One region of the Eionea flava genome, then DNA from elsewhere that is predicted to be linked to it. Evidence: predicted binding sites of a transcription regulator. Region 1 holds the regulator's gene; the other holds the start of a gene.
What was found. The regulator FliA, encoded in region 1, starts transcription of late flagellar genes. The targets are predictions, from matches to a motif close to TAAAGTTATNNNNNNNNCGGCCGATANCC.
Positions count from the first base shown of each region.

Region 2: ACZ5O6_RS02020 (DUF5610 domain-containing protein) is a predicted target of FliA. The motif match lies at 6,352-6,380, and genes of this name have one in related genera.

Region 1 is NZ_AP036018.1:1,454,170-1,466,959, forward strand. It holds gene ACZ5O6_RS06380 (2Fe-2S iron-sulfur cluster-binding protein) at 1-164, opposite strand, end outside; gene ACZ5O6_RS06385 (hypothetical protein) at 243-848, opposite strand; gene ACZ5O6_RS06390 (chemotaxis protein CheW) at 868-1,353, opposite strand; gene ACZ5O6_RS06395 (chemotaxis protein CheW) at 1,508-2,746, opposite strand; gene ACZ5O6_RS06400 (ParA family protein) at 2,743-3,576, opposite strand; gene ACZ5O6_RS06405 (flagellar motor protein MotB) at 3,706-4,563, opposite strand; gene ACZ5O6_RS06410 (flagellar motor protein) at 4,754-5,500, opposite strand; gene ACZ5O6_RS06415 (protein-glutamate methylesterase/protein-glutamine glutaminase) at 5,811-6,986, opposite strand; gene ACZ5O6_RS06420 (chemotaxis protein CheW) at 7,004-9,241, opposite strand; gene ACZ5O6_RS06425 (protein phosphatase CheZ) at 9,252-10,043, opposite strand; gene cheY (chemotaxis response regulator CheY) at 10,081-10,461, opposite strand; gene ACZ5O6_RS06435 (RNA polymerase sigma factor FliA) at 10,556-11,308, opposite strand; gene ACZ5O6_RS06440 (MinD/ParA family protein) at 11,437-12,276, opposite strand; gene ACZ5O6_RS06445 (flagellar biosynthesis protein FlhF) at 12,596-12,790, opposite strand, start outside.
Region 2 is NZ_AP036018.1:443,793-456,582, forward strand. It holds gene htpX (protease HtpX) at 1-281, opposite strand, end outside; gene ACZ5O6_RS01995 (TfoX/Sxy family protein) at 392-670, opposite strand; gene ACZ5O6_RS02000 (M15 family metallopeptidase) at 849-1,628, shown strand; gene cysE (serine O-acetyltransferase) at 1,662-2,456, shown strand; gene ACZ5O6_RS02010 (hypothetical protein) at 2,555-3,388, shown strand; gene nhaA (Na+/H+ antiporter NhaA) at 3,620-4,801, shown strand; gene ACZ5O6_RS02020 (DUF5610 domain-containing protein) at 4,893-6,311, opposite strand; gene ACZ5O6_RS02025 (LysE family translocator) at 6,492-7,115, shown strand; gene ACZ5O6_RS02030 (Hsp20 family protein) at 7,174-7,659, opposite strand; gene ACZ5O6_RS02035 (aspartate ammonia-lyase) at 8,000-9,421, shown strand; gene ACZ5O6_RS02040 (adenosine kinase) at 9,491-10,486, opposite strand; gene mrcB (penicillin-binding protein 1B) at 10,658-12,790, shown strand, end outside.

The DNA of each region.
Region 1 (12,790 bases):
TGTTGAGAAAATACCGGCACAACCCCATCCGTTTGTAACAAACAACTCTGACACACACCTTTACGGCAACTATTAGGTACACTAAAACCCGACTGCTCAAGTGCCTCAAGCACAGACTGACCGTCGTTGATGGGGATTTGCTGGTTTTTGTAATTTAAGTACATCAAAAAACACCTGTTAAAAACATTTATAGGATTCGCAGGAGGCTAATGATTGTATTAAAGATTGAGTGATATTGGGAACTATTTATGCGCCAATTTTTGCATTAAAGCGACTTCGCTAAACGATAGGCCGCTTTGTTTAACAACATCGTGGATGTCGGTGCCTTGAGAAAGAAGTTCGCGGGATTTTTCGTAAGCCTCATCACTAGGTAGTGATTCGGCTTGTTGCTGCGTATGATTACTCACTAGAGACAAGCTTGTTTTAGTGTCGGTTTGTCGATCTAAAGATTGTGGCTTTGATGGCACTTTTGTTGTTTTACTAAGCACGGCATTGTTTGACGATAGGTTTTTAGAAAAAGCCGCTTCGCTTACGTTTTTATCGTGATGATTGTTTATGTTGTGAGGGGTATTGAGTTGCTTTTCGATGTCGAGCAATTTTTGCCCCATACCGATGGTAGTACTGTTAGCCACTTGTAAATCTTTTCTCAGTTTTGCTAATTCTTTTTTCAAAGCCGTGCTTTTTATACGGCTAAGCAAAATTACAGCAATAAAACCAACTAAACAAACAATCGCTAAACCCCATTGCACTTCTGCCCACTGTACTTCTGTAAGTGACAAGCTATAAGTTATTGTAGACGATAGGTCTGACAATAAAGAAGCGGGTTGTGTCGCGATTGTATTATCCATTGGTATGTTTTCTTCTATATTAGACGTCTTCGATCTCTGCCCACTCTGAATCCGTCAGGAGTTTATCAAGTTCGATTAATATCAATAACTCATCGTTTTTGTGACAAACGCCTTGAATAAATTTAGCGCTTTCATCATTGCCGACGTTCGGCGCATTCTCAATTTCTGATTGGCGCAGATAAACCACTTCCGCCACGCTATCGACTAAAATACCCACAACATGGTTATCGGCTTCAATGATAACGATACGTGTATTCTCGGTTAACTCACCAGGGGTTAAGCCAAAACGATGGCGGGTATCAATAACGGTGACCACATTACCCCGTAAGTTAATAATACCCAGTACATACGTAGGGGCACCGGGTACTGGCGCAATTTCTGAGTGCCTTAGTACTTCTTGCACCTGCATCACATTAATGCCATAAGTCTCACCGGCGAGACGAAACGTTACCCACTGTAGAACAGGATCATCACTGGTTTTGATTTGTGCGGTGTTGTTCGCCATGTAGCTATCCTCAATTTATCACTTACACTTCAAAGGTATCTGCAGGGTCTATGTGATTCAGTCTACTACTGTACCGGTTATTGCTCTCAGACTGGCTCATAGGTTCCCTATTTCTTTATTTACTATAGTTAACTCTACGGAGCTTGCCAGTTATTTACTGAAAACTTCGGTTTTTATCTGATGTTTTCAACAGATTCGCTAAGGTAGGAATATCGATCAGCGCGCAAACGTGGTCTTTTATTGTTCCTGCCATCCACGGGCGTTCTGAACGGCGCTTACGCCAGCGGATATCGGCAGGATCAATGGTGATAGGCTGGTGAATTTTATCCACCGCTAAGGCCCAACCCGAACCATTAATAGCAACACTGTACTTAGCACGCGCTTGCGCTTCTGGCTTATAACGTTCGGGCATAATAAATTGCGATGTATTAATCACATTCACATTTCCCGTAATCGTTTTTTGTAAGCCCATAAACCATTCAGCTTGCCCAAACAACGGAGTAAGTTCATCACTCAATGGATTAATGGCATCTAGTGCTACTAGAGGCATCGCCAGTTGTATGCCGCTTAAATCGACTAACAATACATCAAATGGGCTATCTCCCCATGCTGGTCGCCCATTATCTAACCACTCATGCGCAACCGGTTCCCACTGATGATCGGTCTGCGTATCAATCATTGCAGCAAGATCAATGTCTGTACTATCAAGCGAAGATAATGACGTTGCCTTTTCATTAACCGGTGCGGGTTTTATCACCTTTTGTGTATCGAGCACCGCCTTAACCGATGGCGTTTGTGGTTCAGTCGTGGGGGCTACTACTTTTTTATTGTCAGTAACGGCTGCCGTTTTGGGAATCGTTTTTTTTGCTTGGGTTAACTCAGGCTCCGAAGTCACTGCGCTCGGCACGGGTGTTAAACTTTTCAGTAGTCTTTCCAAGCGAGCCTTTTCTCTTTGACGAAGATCCAGTTCGGAATCGACAACAGTTACCGGCTTATCACTGACATTTTGACCACTTATTTTTTTAGCTTGCGGCGCTGGTTTTGGTAATTCTTGTTTTAATAATGATTGCTTTGGTGGCGATGGTTTAATTACCGATTGCTTCGATGCGAAGGAAGTCTGTGCGGGTAATGTTTGTTGATTTTTCACCATAGAATGTGGCGTATCACGGCTGGCTTTTGAATGGATCGTGCGATTAACTTTTGGTGCCGATGGTTGAGTATGTGCTGCCACAAAATTAGCTTTTGTGTTATTCATTGTCGTGTTTATTGACTCATCTACGCGGTTAGTCGCGTGATTATTATGCTCGACGGACGCTGCGGGCTCTTCCAGTTCGGTCAGCAGCTCGTCAAAATAACTGGCTAATTGTTGTTGGGGCTTTTTTCTCTGGCTCATCGCGCATGCTTCTCCTGCGTCGAGCGGTGATATTTACCCCAACTTAATACCTGTTCTTGAGATTGATTATCTAGCAACCAATGGTACAAACTACGGTAGGCGACTAAACCATTACTATTAGCATCAAAAATACTGGGCGGAATGCCTGCACGGCTTGCATCGCGTAAGCGTGTATCAATAGGAATTTTACTCGGCCAAGTATCCATACCGTGTTGATGACGTATTTTCCGCAAAGAGACAATGGATGCCTGTGTACGGCGATCAAACATTGTCGGCACAATAATGTGGTTAAGCGCTCGCTGTTGTGATTGATCAAGCATACGCAATGTATGCAGCATACGATCTAAGCCTTTCAGCGCTAAGTGCTCAGTTTGTACGGGAATAATTAGTTGGTCACAGGCGGCTAATGCATTGATAAGCAGCACACCCAGTACCGGTGGAGAATCGATAATCACTAAATCAAATTCGTCTTTCACTTGCTTTACGGTATGGCTAATCACTAAACCTAAGCCTCCCTTACCTACCGCTAAGCGCTCTAATGTCGCCAATGCCGTTGATGCGGGCAACAGTGTTATATTATCGAAGCCAGTGGGCTGCAAAAGCTGAACAATACTTTCGAGACAGATAACCGATTTATCTTGAAATAATGTAAAAACACTAATGGGTACGTGGTCGGGGTCACCGCCAAAGTAACAGGTCAGCGACCCTTGAGGATCAAGATCAATAAGCAGCACACGCTGCCCTTGCTCTGCAGCAATACCGGCCAGGGTTACTGATGTGGTTGTCTTCCCTACTCCCCCTTTTTGGTTGGCCACTGTCCACACTTGCACGGTATTAACCTCTTATTCTGTCAGTATTACGTCACGACATGGTTTAACGAACGATTATTTAATAAACAGCAAATTCTATGCCTTTTTATAGATTCTATACTGCCTTTCTTCACGACATGGCTCTGGTAATTAATTGGCATCTGGATCTGATGTAAAGAGTAGCTCGCCATTATCCAATGTAATGGGTGTTATATCTGTCTCAACTGAGGCTTCATTAGTTGATGAGTGGGATGTGGATAAGGTCTCATCTTGATGAGTGATGTCATCCGTATGCTTAATATGACTATCCCAGAAACTATCCGTTTCGGGTCTTTGCTGTTGATATTTGCTGATCATCAACGAGACTCGACGATTTTGTGCTCGCCCTGTCGCCGTTGTGTTATCAGCAATGGGTTTAAATTCACCGTAACCAATCGCAGACAATTGCTCAGGAGACACGCCACCACTCACTAACAGCTGCACAATAGCCGCGGCTCTGGCTGCCGACAATTGCCAATTACTTGGAAACTGTTCGGTTTGGATGGCAACATTATCGGTAAAGCCTTCGACGTTAATAGGGTTTTTCGTATCACGTAAAACGTCGGCAATATCCGCCATAATCGTACTTGCTTGCTGACTTGGCTTTACACTGCCGGGTTCAAATAAGATTGCGTTATTTAAAGAAACCTGTAGCCACTGATCATTACTCGTTACAGTAATTGCGCCTTGCTCAATAAGTTGAGCTAACTTTTTATCAATATCGGCTTCAATAGCCGGCAAAGAGAGTACGCGCTTTTCTTCGAAATTTTCTCCGCCAGTGAATTGCTGTTCTTGTTGTGAAAACAATTCATTTAACGTATCAGAAAGCTCTTCGTATTTCTCTTCATTAACCTGAGATACCGAATACATAACAACAAAAAAAGCAAACAATAGCGTAACAAAATCAGCATACGAAACTAACCAACGCTCGTGATTAATCTGCATATCTACTGGCTTTCTCTTAAGCATAGCGATGAGACCTTTGCACGAGTTTGCACGAAAGCCATTTCACTCTCATGCGGTGTTTACCCCACAAGGGGGTACCGAGGAAAAATCTACTCAATCGGTCATTTATCATGCATAAACTCATTTTTGCCTCGCTTAAAAGCGCCTACTTTTGGTGCCTGAAAGCGAAATCATCTTCCCTGCAAAGGTCTCGCTATCTAACAAAGCCATCAAGTTTTAAAGTAATTGAACGCGGATTTTCTCCATCAGCCACATAAATAGCGCCTTCAATAATCAGCTCCTTAAGGTGAGAACGTTCATTAACATAGGTGGTTAATTTATTAGCAATCGGAAGTAACAATAAATTTGCCAACGCAACGCCATAAATGGTGGCAATAAAAGCAACAGCAATACCTGCCCCTAGTTGTGATGGATCGTCGAGATTTCTCATCACGTAAATAAGCCCCATTACGGCACCAATAATACCAATAGTTGGAGCATAGCCGCCCATGCTAGTGTAGAACTTAACGGCATCATGATCTCTTTGCTCTGATAAAATCAGATCGGCTTCCAACACACGACGCAATGTTTGAGGAGAGCCTTCGTCGATTAATAATTTAAGCGCTTTTTGAATGTAGGGGTCTTTTTCTTTGGCAATTTGATCTTCTAAGCCTAACAACCCTTTTCGTCGTGTAATCGTTGACCATGAAGCAATTTTTTTAATCGTTGCTTTATAGTCGATCGTAGGCGTTAAAAAAATCCATCGAGATAATGCGAGTGATCGATGTAATGTTGTACGTGGCGTTTGTAAAATAGCTGCGCCAATGGTGCCACCAAATACAATCAGTGCTGCAGGGCCATTCAATAGCTGTTGCCAAGCACCACCCTCTAAAAAATTGCCGCCCAGCAAGGCAGAAAATGCGATTAAAATACCAAGAACAGTAAGCAAGTCTAATTTCATTGGAATCTCTAAGAATTCTCGTGTGGACTCATGAGGTATTGCCTGAACGTACTTTAAAATCCGCAGTGAAAATTGCATTCATAGAACAAAAAAGCAGGTTATTTCTTCAGCAACTCTTGGCAGCAGGGAAGCTGCCACGAAGCTTATAGGATATATTTACAGCGTGTTGCTGAAGAAATAACCTGCTTTTTTGTTCGGCATTTCAGAATGCACCACGGGTTACTTTAAAGATAGTACAAAACACCTATTTCGCAACGATATGGGTGAGGATATAGAATAGGTAATTTTTAAAAAAAGAACAGGTTAGAATTTAGAATTTTTTTAAACAATCCGCCATATCATAAATATTAAGCGAAGCGCTTGATAACTGAGCTTTATCTACTGCCATTGGCATACCATAAACAACACAGCTATCTTCTGATTGAGTCCAAATCGTTGATTTTTTTTGTTTTAATAAACGCGCACCATCACAACCATCGCTGCCCATTCCCGTTAAAATAATACCTAACACCGTATCATTGTAGCTATTAGAAATAGAGGCAAAACTAATATCAATACAAGGTTTATAGTGAATATCCGTTGTTGAATCAGTGACTTTGACTCTATTTTTATTATTTTTATCGACGATCATTTGCTTACCTCCAGGCGCTAATAAGGCTCGCCCTGGTTGAATATAATCCCCATCTTCGGCTTCTTTGACTTCAATATTACACTGTTTTTTTAAGCGTTGAGAAAATGCCAAAGTAAAATTCTCTGGCATATGCTGAATAATCAGAATGGGTAAGCGAAAATTAGCGGGTATTGGTTTAAGTAGTTCGGTTAAGGCTGCTGGCCCTCCTGTAGAGGCACCAATAGCGACCAGCTTAATCGTTTTTGCTAACGTCCTATCATTGGGTAAGCAATAAGTAGCCTCGGCTACTGTACTTTTTTGTTCCTCTACCGATTGTCGTTGATTGGCTGGCGATGCTTTAGGGGAAGAAACAACAGAACAGCTAATGCCACTGGCGTTATTATCCCGTAATAATGTTGCTGTAGTAGGAGATTTTTTGGCGTTCGATACGCCTTCTTTACTATTTTTAACCAGTGTTTTACTTTGGCTAAGCGCAGTGAGTATATCGTAGAGTCGTTTTTTAATTGCCGCGCCTTTGCCCGATATTTCAGCAAAGTTTTTCGTCATAAAATCGGCGGCACCAGCTTCTAAGGCATCGATAGTAATTTTTGCACCGGAAAACGTCATCGAAGATAACATAAGAATAGGCAAAGGGTTAGATGCCATAATTTCTCGAACGGCAGTCACACCATCCATCATTGGCATTTCATAATCCATGGTGACAACATCAGGCTGTAACGATTTTACTTTCTCAATCGCTTCTTGACCATTACTCGCCACACCTACGACATTAAACGATGTATTTTCGCTGATAATCTCTTTTAACACTCGTTGAAAAAAACTTGAATCATCAACAATAAGAACAGTAATTGGCATCGTATCGCTGCTTGGTACTAGTTAGCGTTCGCAGCATAGCGTTGAAGCATACTGGGCACATCAAGAATTAAAGCAATAGTTCCGTCACCAGTAATTGTCGCACCGGCCATACCGGGTGTTCCATTTAGCATTTTTCCTAGTGGTTTAATCACCACTTCTTCTTGACCGATAAGTTGATCAACAACAAAGCCTACACGCTGAGTACCTACGGTTACGATCACAACATGTGCTTCTTTAGGTTTTTCTTGATTAGCCGGCCCATTCACTAACCAGTTTTTCAAATAAAATAATGGGATAGCTTGATCACGAATAGACACACACTCTTGTCCATCAACCATATTAACTTTCTCTAAGTTCATGTGGAATATTTCATTCACACTTACTAGAGGAAGAGCAAAAGCTTGCGCACCTAACATGATCATCAAGGTTGGCATAATCGCCAATGTCAGCGGCACTTTAATCAAAATTTTAGTGCCTTTACCCATTTCGGATTCGATTTCTATCGAGCCATTGAGCTGCATGATTTTAGTTTTCACCACATCCATGCCCACACCACGGCCTGACACATCAGAAATTTCCGTTTTGGTTGAGAAACCAGGAGCAAAGATAAGATTAAAGGCTTCAGTATCTGATAGACGTTGTGCGGCATCGTTATCCATTAATCCTTTGCTGACGGCAATACCCCGTAATTTTTCAGCATCCATACCGCCACCATCGTCGGTGATCGATAATAAGATGTGATCGCCCTCTTGCTGTGCAGCAAGAATCACTTTACCTACTTTATCTTTTCCATTGCTTACACGTACATCTGGTGCTTCAATACCGTGGTCGACGGAATTTCTGACCAAGTGAACTAAGGGGTCAGCAAGTGCCTCAACTAAATTTTTATCTAAATCAGTTTCTTCACCCACGAGTTCTAAATTAATTTCTTTTTTGAGATTGCGCGCTAAATCACGAACAACCCGCGGAAAACGACCAAAGACTTTCTTAATCGGCTGCATCCGTGTTTTCATTACAGACGTTTGAAGGTCTGCCGTGACCACATCGAGATTAGCAACCGCTTTACCTAAAGCTTCGTCGACACTTTTGTCACCTAGTCGTACTAAGCGGTTACGCACTAATACTAATTCGCCGACCATATTCATAATATCGTCTAGGCGCTGAGTATCCACTCGAACCGTTGTTTCTGCTGCCGGTGCAGGTGTTGCAGGAGCATCTTTACTAGGTGCTTTTTTCGCGGCAGGTTTGGGCGCTGGTGCTGCTTTTTTAACTGGCGGTTTAGCTGCCGCAGGTGGCGCTGGTTTGTTCTCGGTTGCAGATGTCGTAGCCGGTTTTTCTGCAACAGGCTGTTCTGCTACTTGTTCTATTGCGGGTTTATCAGGCGTTGCGGGGACATCTTTACTTGGCCCTTTGCCTTTACCATGCAATTCATCAAGTAATGCTTCAAACTCATCATCGTTAATTAATTCACTATTTCCTGATGCATTACTTGCAGGAGCATTTGATTTAGTTTCAGGTGCTTTAGTCTCTGCTGTGTCGGTTGTAGATATTGCAACGGCTGACTCTCCAGCACTAGGCCCTTTACCTTTACCGTGCAATTGATCCAGTAAATTTTCAAATTCATCATCGGTAATTTCATTGCTATCTGAATCACCAACTGTGACTGCTGGAGCAGTATCTGTTGTGGTTGAATCCTGTGTGTTTTCTTCTGGTTCACTAACGGCATCAACGAGCTGTTCAAATTCACCATCTGTAATGTCGTCACCCGGCGCAGGAGTGCTCTCTGTGGTGCTTTCTACTTCAGCGGGTGCTTCTTCTGATACCTCTTCAACAGGTGCTTCATCTTCAGAGTTGCCAGAAATGTCTTCTCCAGCAACCAAACGTCCTAACATTGCAATCAATTCTGGATCAGCCGCTTCTGGATCTTGGCGTTGCTGAATCGCCTCAAATTGTAAATTAACCGCATCAAGTGCTTGCAGCACAACATCCATTAATTCTGAAGTAACTTCACGCTGACCATTACGTAAAATATCAAATAGGTTTTCGGTGACATGACAACATTCAACCATCGTATCGAGCTGTAAAAACCCTGCGCCCCCTTTTACGGTGTGAAACCCTCTAAAAATGGCATTCAACAGATCTTTATCATCAGGGCGTTGCTCTAGATCAACTAGCTGCTCCGACAGTTGTTCTAAAATTTCTCCGGCTTCAACAAGGAAGTCCTGGAGTATTTCTTCATCATCAGCAAAACTCATTGAGTTCTCCTTAAAAACCTAAACTGGATAATAAATCGTCTACTTCATCTTGACCGTTAACAACATCTTCTCTTTCTGCAGCCTTCACTTGAGGCCCTTCCCCTTTTATATTTTTTTCTTTTGCTTGTTCTTTCACATCTTCAGGTTTAATGCCGACCACAGATTCCACTTGCCCGGCTATACGCACCAGTGATACTAAATTATTCTCAACATCACTAATAAGACTAATAACACGTTTGAGTACCTGCCCTGTTAGATCTTGAAAACCTTGTTCAAGAATAATATTTTGTAAATTTTCGTTAAGCTTAGTTGTACTGCTCTCGGTTACATCAAAAAAATTATCTAAACGAGAATAAAAATCACGAAATTCATCAGGGCTCATTTCTCGTTGACGTAAACGCGCCCATTCCTGTTTTAATAAGGCCGCTTCTTGAGCCAAGCCTAAAGACATGGGAGCCGCTTCCTCAACCATATCCATTGTTTTTTCTGCCGCATTTTGCGTTAACTCAATCACATAATTCAGTCGGTTAGAGGCATCATGGAATTCACAATCTTCGACATTGGAACCCCCTTCTTTTCCTCCATCAACATTAAAATTAACAATCGCGTTGTGTAAGCCTCTTGTTAACTTACCGATCGACTGAAAAATATGTTGATCGCGGCATTGTGTCACTTTTTCAATCAATGCTGAGGCTTCATCGTATTTATCGCCTTGAAGCTTTTCAGTGAGCAAGGCTGCACACTCACGAAGCTCTTCAATCATGTCTGGCGTTGTATCAGGCGTACTTAATTGATTTGTCATTACTAACCTTCTTGTTCAATTAATAGTGATACACGTGTTATACACGATCAAAAATTTTCTCTATTTTTTCTTTTAAGGCCTGAGCCGTAAATGGTTTAACCACATACCCATTAACGCCCGCTTGCGCAGCCTCAACAATCTGATCTTTTTTTGCTTCTGCCGTAACCATCAACGTGGGTAAGTTGGCTAACTTATCGTCGGCACGCACTTCTTTTAACAGTTCGATACCAGTCATGCCTGGCATATTCCAGTCAGTCACAAGAAAGTCAAAGTCCCCTCCCTTGAGCATAGGCAAGGCGGTCAAACCATCATCCGCTTCTTGAGTGTTGGTAAAACCCAAATCTCTCAATAAGTTTTTAATAATTCTTCTCATGGTGGAAAAATCATCTACGATGAGTATTTTCATATTCTTGTCCAATGTAACCTCCGCATACCCGTTGAAACGCTTTCTATATATAGTCTAGACGTTGATTCTGATGTAGCCAGTGAATTGCTTAAAATAAGCGATGTAATTAAAGAGATTGCCAATCTTTTAGCTTCGAACGCAGTCTCAATGCCGCTTGGCTATGAATTTGGCTGATACGCGACTCACTAACGTCTAAAATTTGACCGATTTCTTTTAAATTAAGTTCTTGATCGTAATAAAGTGATAGCACTAATTTTTCGCGTTCCGGCAAGTGTTCAATTGCTTTCGCTAATGAAGACTGTAATACCTGTTGCTGTACTTGCTTATCGGGTTCTATAAAACTGGCCGATTCATGCTTAACCGACAATTCTTCCGTTTCAAAGGACTCATCAATACTAAATAAATGGCCTGATAATGCATCGTGGGACATTGCATAATATTCTTCGATACCAACACCCATTGATTCTGCCACTTCGGCATCTTTGGGGTCACGACCAAGACGGGCTTCTAATTGATGAATAGTCTCGCTAATACGGCGACTATTACGATGAACGGAACGAGGCACCCAATCGCCTTTGCGAATTTCATCAACAATAGCGCCTCTAATACGGATGCCGGCATAGGTTTCAAAGCTAGCGCCCTTTGAATTATCGTATTTTTTAGCAGCTTCTAATAAACCTATCATTCCTGACTGAATAAGATCATCGACTTGAACACTAGCCGGCATTTTTGCCGCCATATGCTGTGCAATACGCTTAACAAGATCAGCGTAGTCTTCAACACGAATATCTACCGCTGTAGCGACTTGCGCTGTTTGGTGGGCTTGCTCGTACAAACCAATACCCTCAGAAGTCATCATTACTACCAACTCTTATTACTTGGGTTATTTTGTTTTGCAGTGTATGTGGTTGATTAAGGTCACTCGGTGTCATTATGTAATGACGATTAATGAGATAACATGTGCGAGTGAGAAAATGCCGCATGCGCTTAGTGAGGTGCCGCATGCGATGATTGAGTGACCGAAGAGGCCAATAGACTCTCGACAAAAAATTCTAAATGACCACGAGGCGATGATAAGATTGGCCATTCATCCACTTTACTGGCAAGTTGCCGATAAGCTTGGGATGCTTTGGCTTGTGGGAACATTTCAAGCACAGGCTTTTGACGTTGTACCGCTTTGCGAACATTTTCATCAAATGGCACTGCCCCAACATATTGCATCGTAACATCAAGAAAACGCTCACAAACGCCACTTAATTTAATAAATAAGTTATGCCCTTCTTTTGGTGAACCTACCATATTTGCAATAACTCTAAAGCGCACTAAACCGTACTCTTTATTTAATAGCTTAATTAATGCGTAAGCATCCGTAATAGATGACGGTTCATCACAAACAACCACTAGCACTTCTTGCGCAGCACGAACAAAACTCACGACGGTATCGGATATACCTGCTGCGGTGTCAATGACCAAGACATCGAGCTGATCTTCTAAATCACTAAAGGCTTGAATCATCGCGCCATGTTGCTGTGCATTGAGTGACGCCATATGCTGAACGCCAGAAGCGGCTGGAACAATACGAATACCACCCGGCCCTCTAATTAAAATATCGCGTAAATCACATTCACCTGACAATACATCAGCAATGGTTTTTTCTGCACGAATCCCTAAAAGAATATCAATATTAGCCAAGCCTAAATCTGCATCCATAAGAACAACACGTCGGCTCATCGCGGCAAGTGCAAGGCTCAAATTGACAGAGATATTGCTCTTACCGACACCACCTTTACCACCCGTTACGGCAATGACTTGGACTGGATGACTCATGGGCTATGTTGCTCCTATATAGTGGAGATGCTAACTGCAAATAAAATATGAGGCCTTTGCACGAAAAGCATTTTGTCCTCATGCGGTGTTTACCCCGCAAGGGGGTACCGAGGGAAAACGTACTCAATCGGTCATTTACCTCGGTGCCGCCTGACGGTAGCAAACATAAACTCCCTCATTCCGTGCGTTTTCGCCTCGCTTAAAGGCGCCTACTTTTGGTGCCTGAGAACAAAATTCTCTTCCGTGCAAAGGCCTCGAGTAAAGTATAGTTGCTTTCTTAAATATCGCTCATCGCGTTATGAATAAACTGATTTACGTATTATTGAGCCGACAGAGAATGTTCGGCTATGCTATTTTTTCTCTGTGTTTTCAATAAATTAACAGCACGAGAGACAAACTCTCCGGCTTTTAAGATGGCAATATCTTCTGGCACTGACTGCCCATCGGTGATGTACGCCAGTGGTAAGTCATGCTCAATAAGTATGCCTGTCGCGTCACTGAGCGTGGCACACTC
Region 2 (12,790 bases), 1.0 Mb from region 1:
TTTTGGGCAAGTTCAGCCACGGTGTCCACTAACCACTTTTCTTGGGCAGTGCTGGCGTGCTCAATAATACGGGTGCCCGTTGAGCGCTTTGCCATCCATTTAGAGATGAAGAGAGAGATGAGTGATCCACTAAAACCAAAAACAGCACAGAATATTAAAAGGCTTGTCAGGTTGAGTTCGCTACCTTGAAGGTAGTGATCTACGCCAAGTAGATTTAAGGTAATGCTGGCAATAAAGAGTACTGCCAGATTAGTGAGTAAAAAAAGACCGATACGTAACATGCCAAACTACCTATACAAAAAGTGTTTATCAATAAATAACACCAACAATAATGTATCCGATTTATTGAAAATCAATGACAGTAAGGTAAATATGGTAAATTTTGAGTGCCTTAAGTGGGCGTGGCCTCAGCATCGCTTACTTGGTTAAGCAATGCTTCCTTTAAGTGGGGGGCGAGTTTATTCCAGTGCACGTCCATTAATGCACCTTCTAGTGCATAGAGCATAACTTTGGATACGTGGATATTACGTTTTTTGATGCGTAGATAGGTTTCCACCGATCCTACATTCTTTAAGTCTTCGTAACTGTTAATGCCGACGGCGTGTAAAATATTGATAGATGCAGTGCCTAAGTTTTTACGCTCGGCCAAATCGCTTACGTCTTTGCTCATGGTTAATTGATTTATTGTTATTATTTGATGGATGATGCGTAACTTTATGTTTATTGCTAAACCGTGATTGTGATACGCTTTTTATCGTTACTTTATTTTTATTTACATAATAAGTATATATTTGATCATAATGCTAATTGCTGATTTATTCCAGTAAATAAACTGAGATCTTTTTACGATGTCATCACTTTCCTTATCGCACTTACAAATGCTGGGTTGCAATGAAGCGCATTTATCTCCTATTGTTGAACAGGAGAATATTTATGTACATGGTGAGATACTATCAAGTCTTCGGCAATTAACTAAAGATGCGAATGCGGCAGGCTTTGATTTGAAAGTCGCAAGTGGTTTTCGCTCGTTTGAGCGACAGTTGCTGATATGGAATAACAAATGCTCGGGTAATCGAGCAATTATGGACGAGCAAGGTCTCGCACTTGATATAGCAGGCTTATCTACAAAAGAAAAAGTGTATGCTATTTGCCGGTGGTCGGCTTTACCGGGTGCATCCAGACATCATTGGGGCACCGATATTGATATTTATGATGCCAAAGTGATGTCTGAAGATTATCAATTACAGTTACAGCCGTCAGAATATGAGGCGAACGGTTTGTTTTCGCCAATGATGGAATGGCTAGATGTTTACCTGTCTCTACCTTCCAGCCCGCATTTTTTTAAGCCTTATCAGTTGGATAAGGGAGGGATTGCACCAGAGCCTTGGCATCTTAGTTATCAGCCTATTGCTGATCATTATGAGCAGCAGTTATCACTAGAAGTGTTGCATACTTTATTGTCTTCGATTTCTTCCGCGTTAGTTGCTAGTGACGGTCTTTTCGACGATGTTGTTATTGATGATGAAGGTGTATTGTTGTCTTCCGTGTTGGGTCACTATACGTTAGAAGATAAAGTGGCGGTGCTAGAGTATCTTCCTGATCTTTATCGACGTTTTGTTCAACGATAAACCTGATCTCTAAAGTAGGAGCAGTCATTCGGTATGCCAAAAAATACCACGAAAAATAACGTACATGATGTTTGGCTGCAGTTGCGAGAGGAAGCAACGAAAGCGAGCCAGCAGCAACCGCTTATGGCGAGTTATTTTCATGCCAATATACTTAATCACTCAACATTTTCGTCAGCAATTTGTTTTTTCCTGTCGCACCATCTATCAAATGGCGCAGTGTCTTCAATGATGATGCAAGATGTCTTTGCAAAAGCCATGTCAGATGATGACACTATTGAACAATTGATGCAGCAAGATCTTATGGCGCATTACACGCGAGACCCTGCTTGTGATCAATTGATAACGCCTTTTCTTTATTTTAAAGGCTATCATGCGATTCAAAGTTATCGTATTGCTCATTGGTTATGGCAGCAAAAGCGTCGAGTGCTTGCTTATTATATGCAAAGTCGTATTGCAACATTATTTGATGTTGATATTCATCCGGCCGCATCGATTGCGGGTGGCTTAATGGTTGATCACGCAACCGGTGTGGTGATCGGCGAGACCGCCGAGATCAAAGAAAATGTATCGATGTTACATGCGGTTACTTTAGGTGGTAGCGGTGCAATAATGGGTAAGCGGCATCCAACGATAGCGCAGGGTGTGCTACTGAGTGCTGGGGCTAAGTTATTTGGTGGTATTACCATTGGTGCCGGCACAAGTGTTGGCGCGGGAAGTGTTGTGCTGGAAAGTATGCCAGCAAATAGTACGGTGGTTGGAGTGCCTGCGAGAGTGGTGGGGCGTTCGCGATCCTCTATGCCGGCGTTAGAAATGGAGCACAATCGTTGATTACCTAATTTTATCTATTTTGATGAAGGTCTCATAATCTTGAATCAGTGGTTGCTATAGAATGCCGTTATAAGTACTGCTGTAAAAAAGGTATAATTATGTTCGAAAAATACTTCAATATTATCTTTACTGGTGTCATCAGGGACGGTTTTGATGAAGTCAGTGTGAAGCAAAAAGCACAACAAATTTTTAAGATAGATGCTGCAAAAATAGCCACATTATTTAGTGGTAAGGCAACGGTACTGAAAAAAAATGTTGATGCTGTTGCCGCCCAAAAATATCAAAAAGTATTGCATGGCATCGGCATGCAAACGAGAGTACACCCTTGCCAAGTAGCACCGCTTTCAAGTCCCTCGGTTAATCACGTCGATAATATCGCTGAAGAAAAATCTACTGCTATAGACTCCTTGCCGGTGAGCTCTAAGGTTTCTGAAGATGAGCCTTTGCGTGTACTCGCTAGTGACGAGGCGGATGAGCGCATTCGTGATCATCAAGCCTTAACCTCAAAAAATGACGGGCACTCGATGATTGATATTCCCGATTGGGATATTCAGCAGGCGGGTGAATGGTTAACAGAGAGTAAACCGTATGAAGGCAATGAGGTGCCAGCATCTCTAAACAAACCTCTTGAGGGTGTTTCGTTGGCTCCAGTGGCCTCAGACTTATCTGAGCGCGAAGCTGGTAATGCGCTATTAGAAATTTCCGCACCACAGTTTTTAGCCGATAAGCCGATCGATTCCATCACGCTATCTGCGGTAGGCGATGATTTGCTTTCTTCGTCTGAGCAGCGTGTAGAGGCTAAAGCATCCATTAATATTAATCATTTAACCGTTGAAGCTGCAGAGGGTGATCTTCTTTTACCGGAAGAAAAAACCGTGTTCGTTAAAAAAGAGATTGAGACTCATCATCTTAATCTAGAGTCTTCTAGCTAGCGGGTGATCAACATATTTTATAGTGGGGTGATGGGATGCCGTTGAGGTTTGCCATAATACCCCAATCTATAAATGATGATGACGCGTACGTATTTTTACTGTCATGTAAGATGAGTAAAGTGCATTTAATCGGCTATACTGAATAGTAATTTGTGCTAAGTTGATGAGAGCTTAAATGCTTAGTTTTCTGTGAGATGTTTTTTGATAAAACCCTACAAATAAAAGGTGCTTATGCAACATAATAATTATTGGTCTCTTGTTACTCGGTTTTTTAAATCAGAGCCTGCCAGCGGCATTTTATTGATGGCGGCAGCGGTACTAGCAATGATTTGTGCGAATACGTTCTTGTCTACGTATTACGAGCTATTGTTATCGACACCGCTGGAAATACGTGTCGGTACGCTAAGTATCGATAAGCCTTTGCTTCTATGGATTAATGACGGCCTAATGGCCATCTTTTTCTTTCTAGTGGGTTTAGAGTTAAAGCGTGAATTAATGGAAGGGGAGTTATCCGATAAACGAAATATTATTCTCCCTGGGATCGGCGCCATTGGTGGTATGGCTGTTCCAGCTCTGGTGTACTTATACTTTAATTACGATGACCCTATTGCGGCTCAAGGTTGGGCAATACCTGCAGCGACGGATATTGCGTTTGCATTGGGTGTGCTTAGTTTGTTGGGCTCACGTGTACCCGTATCGATCAAAATTTTTCTGACATCATTAGCTATTTTTGACGATATTGGCGCTATTCTTATTATTGCCATTTTTTATACGTCACAAATTTCTTTTACTGCATTAATTGTTGTGGCTTGTTTTGTTCCTATACTGGCGATACTGAACCGGTGCAATGTAGTCTCAAGAATGCCCTATATATTAATTGGTATTGTTATTTGGGTGGCCACCTTAAAGTCGGGCGTACATGCTACGTTGGCTGGTGTGGTGTTAGCGATGTTTATTCCTATGCGCTGCACTAAAAACCCGGATATTTCGCCAGTAACCAGTTTAGAGCATACTTTGCATACGCTAGTGGCGTTCTTTGTTTTACCTGTGTTTGCGTTTGCTAATGCGGGTATTAATTTTAGCGGTATGGGTGCGGACCAGCTCTTTCACGATGTGCCGGTGGGTATTGCGCTGGGTTTATTTGTCGGTAAACAAGTCGGTATTTTTGGTTTATGTTGGTTGTTTATTAAGTTGAACTTAGCTCGTTTGCCAAATGATATGAACTGGGGAAGTTTGTATGGTACATCTGCCCTGTGTGGTATTGGCTTTACCATGAGTTTATTTATCGGCTCACTTGCCTTTGGTGGTGGCGAGAAGTTATTTGATGAGCGTATTGGTATTATTTTAGGTTCGTTGCTGTCGGGTATTTTTGGTTACATTATTCTGAAAAAGTCTTTGCCACAGCAAGCATAAATTAGACGCCATTAGGCAACCACAAAAAAACCGAGTGTAGCGCTATACTAACTCGGTTTTTTTGTGTCTATATTTTTTCGGTAATATTTATCTATAGTTGTGTGGTAGCGCGAGCATCGCTAATCGATTGCCCAAAAGTATAATCGTTATTGTTGGTAATTTGCTGATCAATTTGTTGGGCTAATTGCTCAATCACTTGAGCATAATGTATCTGTTGATAGTTGTCTGGGTTGGTGATGCTTTCTAGTACCTGTTGAGTATATTCCCCGACTTGTTTAAACAGTGCCTGCAGATCTTGTGCGGCAGATTGATTGGGGAGTGTCTCGTTTTGTTTTGATGTGTTTGCATCATAAACCGCTGCGACATGGTAACTTTCTACCTGTGTTAGCTGTAAGGCATAGGCGGTGATCTCGCTACTGTCGTAGTTCATTTCTAATGCTGATTGGTAAGCCGCGCCTACATCGCCACGATAAAACTGCTCAGATAGCGACATCACCTGTGTGAGTAAATCGTTAATAGCAGTGACTTCCTCTTTGTTGAGGTCGCCATCTACCTGAAAGGTAAATTGCTGGTGGCTACTTGATGCCTGAATATCAAGATTATTGGAAGCGCCTTGATACGATGCATTAGATAAGTGAGAAGAGCGGTCAGCGGTAATAGTAATTTCGTCGCCTTCCGCTGTGGTTAAGCTAAATGAGAATTGCTGTTTTTCTGAGTACTCGACAACATGTTCACTGACAGACTGCATTTCGTCTAGTGAGTCCAGCAGCGTAATAAGTTGCGTGTCGGGTTGATCCATCGTTTGTAATAGCGTGTCTATAGGTGATGCAAGAACGTTACTTTCTGATTGCTTTGGTATGTTGTTGGGTGCGTGTTCAGCAGGGGTGTTAGACAGAGTTACTTGATCAGGCGTTGTTGACGTTTCTGCCGCTTCACCTAGGTAGGCTTGTCGTAAGTTGGCGATGCCTTCGACAACCTGATCATAGAGCAAAGAGATAGAATCACTGACAGCGGTATTTAATGAACCATCGTCTGATTCGCTATCTTGGCTAAGTAGTTGTTTTGCTTCATCAAAACCTTGTATAAAGCCTGATAAACCTTGAGTTAATAGTTCGGATAGCACCTCTGAGGATGCGCCTGCAGCCTGTTCATTGGCGACTCGTTGTTCAATAAATTGCAAAATATTACTTGCGCCATCGAGTAATGGCGGCGCCTCTTTTACCTTGTTTACCTGTTCAAGGGATAGGCTAGAATAGCTTTCAAAACTATGGCTAGCACTGTATGTGAGGCTACCTTGTTGGTTTTGCGTATCTTGTGACTGTATGTTGACCGAGTAGGCATAACTGCTGATGGAGCGATATTGCGATTGCAGTGGTTTTTGTGGTGTATGACTGGCTTCTGAGAGTGTCGCCTTTTCGGTTGAGTCTTGCTTTGTTGTATCTGGCTTTGCAGTATCTGCCGTGGATATTGGCGTGTGTGGTAAGCTGGATAAGTGCTGGGTTGGCTGCATGGCGGCTCTCGTTCATACATTCATAGCGTTAATCATATAAGGCTATCGGCCATGGCGAGATTGTCTTGAGGTTTTATTCGTATATTCGTCGGGCATCGCTATTTGATACTTGCGACTAACAACCCTCTTGTGTCATGTATGTTTAGCGATGTTGACGGTTCAATTTTTAGGGAAATATCAATGGATAACTATCTGCTCTTTATTTTAGTGGCCTTTATTACCATTTTAAGCCCCGGCCCGGGGATCTTACTTACGCTCACTAATGCGCTGCGCTATGGCTTTAAGGGCGCCACCGGTAGTATTTTGGGTATCGCTGTGGGAAGTTTTATTGTTGCCGGTGTTTCAGCAACGAGCGTGGGAGTGATCTTAGCAACGTCGACGATGGCTTTTAGTATCATGAAATATATCGGTGCCGCGTATTTAATTTATATGGGGGTCAAATTATGGCGCTCCGCTCCTGTTACGTTCTCCAATCAAGAAGAGGGTAATAAAGCATCTGATATCCGCATGATCAAACAGTTCGTAGCGGGTTTTAGCATGCAGCTCACAAACCCCAAAGCTGTGTTTTTCTTTATGTCGATTTTTCCGCAGTTTATCCAATTGGGGGTGAGCTATTCACAACAGTTTGTCACGCTAGTTGTCAGCTATAGTGTCTTAGTGGTTGCGGTACACATGGTCTACGCATTTCTTGCTAAAAGTATGCGTCACTGGCTATCTTCTGAAAAGGGAGGGCGAGCCGTTAACCGTTGTGGTGGAGGTATTTTTGTTGGCTTTGGTGTGGCATTAGCTTTTGCTAGTCGTTAGTCAACTTTCTATTTGTGATTGGAAGACTGACACAGTGCCAGTCTTCCGCTGTTAATAGTTAAGCTGCATTTTTACTTTTAGTTTCACTATCGTGTGCTATGGCCGCAGATTTTTTATTACCATTAATGGCAATCGATTTTGGTTTCATTGCCTCTGGAATTTCTCTGACTAAGGTAATGTTAAGTAATCCGTCAGCGAGTTGTGCATCGGTCACTTCGACGTGATCTGCTAATGTAAATTTGCGTTCGAATGAGCGTTGGGCAATACCTTGGTGAAGATAGTTACGGTTGCTGTTTCGCTTATCTTCTGCCTGATTACCTCGCACGGTAAGTACTCCATTTTCTGTTTCTATTTCTATATCAGCTTCTTTAAAGCCTGCGACCGCTAGTGTAATGCCATAGCGGTTTTCTTCTATCGCCTCAATATTGTAAGGCGGGTAGCCGCCGGCCGCTTTTTCTGTTTGAAATGCGGCGTCTAAGAGTGATCCAAATCGATCAAAACCAACAGTGGAACGGTAAAGGGGAGTTAAATCTATTCTAGTCATTGTGTATATCCTCATCTTATAAGCAATATCATTAATAGTAATAGGGTTCTCTGGGAGACACCCTGTAAGCAAGTAGAATCGGGCTATCTTGCTTATTTTTCTATTTAAGGTCACTCAATATATTTTCAAGGGGTGATTTCACTTTTTGATTTTACTTTTTGTTTATGTTTCTATTCTTGAAATAGTGATAATCACTTTTTTCAAAGGGTTTTTAGTGATTCGTACTGCTTGGCGTCTCAATTGTTTTGTGAAATTCTGCGTGTGTGTTTTGGCACCATAGATAAGCGCCTATTACAGTAAATTCGACTACCCTTATAAAAACATTTTTTGAGGTTGATATATGTTACCTAATACCAATACCCCATTAACGGGTAGTCGAACAGAGAAGGATTTATTGGGCGAAGCTGATATTCCTAATAATGCGCTTTACGGTATTCAAACTTGGCGTGCAACACAAAACTTTACACTAACCGGTGTGCCTCTTAATCATTTTCCTAAATTTGTGCGTGCATTAGCTATGGTGAAAATGGCTGCCGCAAAAGCGAACGCGGAGTTGGGCAACTTGGCCGAAAAAAAAGCAGAGGTCATTCTTCGCGCTTGCCAAGATATTATGGATGATAAGCATCATGATGCGTTTATTGTCGATATGATTCAAGGCGGTGCAGGCACGTCAACTAATATGAATGCCAATGAGGTGATTGCCAATATTGCTTTGCAATATATGGGTGAGCCATTAGGGAATTACAACGCGTTACACCCGAATAATGATGTCAATTTATCCCAATCAACTAACGATGCTTACCCTACAGCGGTACGGTTGGGTATTTTGCTAAGCCATGACGAGTTAGTTGATGCGCTCAAATCATTAAAGAGCGCTTTTTCTCATAAAGCGGAAACGTTTACAGACGTGATTAAAATGGGACGCACACAATTACAAGATGCTGTGCCTATGACTTTAGGACAAGAGTTTGCTTCATGGGCCACTAACCTTGAAGAAGATGTATTGTTGATTTCGAGTCTCTCGGAAAAAATGCTAGAGATCAATTTAGGTGGTACAGCTATTGGTACAGGTATTAATGCGGATCCCCGTTATGGTAAAAAAGCTATTGCAGAATTGGCGACTATTTCGGGCTTTAAGTTTACGCAAGCTGCTGATCTGGTCGAAGCCAGTTCTGACATGGGGGCTTTTGTTTTATTCTCGAGTGCATTAAAACGATTAGCGCTTAAGTTATCAAAAATATCGAATGACTTACGTTTATTAAGTATGGGGCCACGCGCGGGCTTACATGAAATTAACTTGCCGCCGCAGCAGCCCGGGAGCTCAATTATGCCGGGTAAAATTAATCCGGTTATCCCTGAGGCGATGAGCCAAGTAGCGTATCAAGTCGTTGGTAGCGATGTCACTATTAGTATGGCTGCAGAAGCGGGGCAGTTACAGCTCAATGCAATGGAGCCATTAATTACTTATCACTTGTTAGAATCGATACGGTTAATGACCCGTGCGATGACAATGTTAGAGCATCGTTGTGTTAACGGTATCACTGCTAATGCTGAACATTGCCGCAGTATGGTAGAAAATAGTATCGGTATTATTACCGCATTAAATCCCTTTATCGGTTACGAAAATTCATCCCGTATTGCGAAGCAAGCGTTAGCCGAGAATAAAAGCATTGTTGATTTGGTTGAAAGTGAAGGGCTGCTTAAACGAGAGCAGCTCGATGTGATTCTTAATCCAAAAAATATGTTTGTTGAGCAAGAGTGATAACGAAGACAATAAATAAGTCATCGTCCTACTCGTTTTTAAATGAGCAGGGCGATGCTTGTTGGTCAGCTATCCTAAAATGCGCTGCAATACGTCTCTATGCTGTTCTGGTTTTAAACGCGGCCCATATTGGCTAACGACTTGAGCAGACGCTGCGCTTGCTAACTCTCCCGCTTGTGTATAGTTATAACCATTGGTGATGGCATACAAAAATGCACCCGCGAACATATCGCCAGCACCATTGGAGTCTACGGCGGTTACTTCGTTAGCGGCAATTTTAATTAAAGAGCTTCCGTCGTAAATGAGTGCGCCTTGATCGCCCAAAGTAATGGCAAATTCGTTGGCGTATACTTTAAGAGCCTCTATGGCATCAGCGAGCGTTTCGGTTTGTGTAAAACCTAATGCTTCGTCTTGGTTGCAAAAGAGTAGATCTACTTTTGTTCCGATCATTTCCTTTAAGCCATCGGCGAAAAATTGCACCATGGCAGGATCAGATAACGTAAATGCGGTTTTAATACCGTTTACTTGCGCTTGTTTACGCAATTCAATAGCGGCAGCTTTACCGGTTTCAGAGGTGACTAAGTAGCCTTCTATATAGGCGTATTGCGATTGCTTTAATGCCTCTATGTTTAATTCATTAACTGATACGGTTTCACTTATACCTAAAAAGGTATTCATGGTGCGCTCTGCATCAGGCGTAATCATGACAAGGCATTTACCTGTAATGCCATTTTCTTTTTCAGTGTTGGTAGTATCAACACCCGCTTCTTGCATATCGTTAAGATAAAAACTGCCGTTATCGTCGTTAGCGACTTTACAAGAATAAAAGGTCTTCGCACCAAAATAGCTCGCACCGATAATAGTATTAGCTGCCGATCCACCGCTCGCTCGCTTTGAGGTGGTGAGATGATCAGAAAGTAAGTTGATGAGCTCGTGTTGACGCGTTTCGTCTACCAAGGTCATCACCCCCTTGTCGATGCCGAAGGTAGCTAAATCACTGTCATTGACGGTAATTTCTGTATCGACAAGTGCGGCGCCGATGCCGTAAATATGGTAAGTGGACATATAAGACCTTTTTAAATCAATGAATAGGTAATCATGCCGTAGTGACAGCAGATTTGTTATTAGGCGAGCTATTATCCGGTGTGACGCTATAAAGTAAAGACCAAATGATATGCGCTACGTCGTATAATGAGGCATATCCACTCTTTATTATGAGTTATTCATACGTTTGCTATGCTGTCTTCATTCTATTTAATTTTACGTTCTATAGTGTTTTCTATATTACCCCCTATATTGCTCCCTTGCGCTGCGGTTGCTAAAAAACCAGCATCTAAAAAGAAGCCGACTAAAAAAACGCCTGCTAAACGAAAATCACGGAGCAAAAAATCGTCTGCGTTATGGCAGCGTTTCCTGCCTTCGTGGGTAACGCTTTTTAAGCTATTCGCTGTTATCTTTATTGTGTTTTGCTTATGGCTTGTGATGTTGGATGTGCAGGTAAGAGAAAAATTTAATGGCAAAAAATGGGCGATTCCTGCACGTGTATATGCACGACCACTAGAGATTTATGAAGGCTTATTACTAAACCCCGAAGAGCTAAAACGTGAGCTAAATAGCGTGGGCTATCGGCATGTGAAACAAGTGTATGATGTGGGACAGTATGCAATTAAAGGCTCAACTTATACGATTTTTACACGAGACTTTGTCTTCCCTGATAAAGCAGAAGTTGCTGCACGTTACCAAGTAACGTTGAGTCAACAGTCTGTAGCTTCTCAGGTGTCTCGTGTTGTGGGTGCAGACGATGATTTAACCGTGCGTATTGAGCCACAAGAGATTGGTAGTATTTATCCTCGTCACGGGGAAGATCGCATTCTTGTGCAGCTAGAAAATACACCTCCTTTATTGGGACAGGCGTTAATTGCAGTAGAAGATAAGGATTTTGCCAATCATCACGGGATTTCTTTTCGAGGCATCGCGCGTGCCATGTTAGCGAATATTAAAGCCGGGCGCTTTGTACAGGGTGGCAGTACGTTAACGCAACAGTTAGTGAAAAACTTTTATCTCACGCAAGATAAAAACGTAGGCCGAAAAATACAAGAAGCTTTAATGGCACCATTATTAGAGTTGCATTACTCAAAAGCGGATATATTGGAAGCCTATATTAATGAAGTGTATTTAGGTCAAAGTGGCCCAAGGGGGATTCATGGTTTTGGATTGGCATCTAAACACTATTTTAATCGTGCCTTGGATCGTTTGCAGCCGCACCAAATAGCGTTATTGGTAGGTACGGTAAAAGGCGCATCGTACTATAACCCTTGGCGTCATCCTGAGCGTGCCAAAAACCGCCGTGATACGGTATTAAAACTGATGGCTGATAGTGGATTGTTGACGGCTGCAGATTATAAAAAATATACCGCAATGCCGTTAGGTGTCGTTAAAAAAAGCACATTGCGCTTAGGTGATTACCCTGCGTTTCTTGATGTCGTTAAACGACAGTTACAACGCGATTATGACCAAGACGATTTACAAAGCGAAGGCTTAAGAATTTTTACGACCATGTCACCTGGTGTGCAAGCCATTACCGAAAGTGCTGTGTCTAAACGCTTGTCGCAGTTTACGCCGAGAACCAAGAAGCAAGTACTACAAGGTGCTGCAGTCGTTACCGCAGTGGGCAGTGGAGAAATTGTGGCCTTAGTCGGTGATAAAAACCCGCGTTATAGTGGGTTTAATCGAGCCGTCGATATGCAACGTTCGATTGGTTCGTTAGTTAAGCCCTTTGTGTTCTTATCTGCGCTTTCACAGCCCAATCGTTACACGTTAAGTACGTTACTGGATGATAGTCCTGTGACTATTCCTCTCGACACGGGCAAGCAATGGCAGCCAAAGAATTTTGATAAAAAGTCTCACGGGAATATCCCGTTGTATCAAGCGTTAGCGTATTCGTACAATCAGTCAACCGCTCGTATGGGAATGGAGGTAGGCTTACGTCATGTGATTGAGACTTTAAAGGCGGCTGGACTTGAGCAATCAGTTCCGGCTTTACCGTCGTTATTATTGGGTTCGTTAGAGTTGTCACCGCTGGAACTGAGCCACTTGTATCACACGTTGGCGGCTGATGGTGTGTATACGCCCCTGCGTGCGATTCGTGATGTGCTTGATGCCAGCCATGCACGTTTGAGTCGTTATCCTCTAAAAAGCGAACCTCGGTTGAATGCCGATGCGGTTTATTTAATGCATTATAATTTGCAAGCTGTCATGCGTATGGGTACAGGCCGGCGTGCTTATCAGCAACTGCCGGATAGCTTGGCTGTCGCAGGAAAAACGGGAACCACTAATCGTCAGCGCGATAGTTGGTTTGCGGGTTACAGT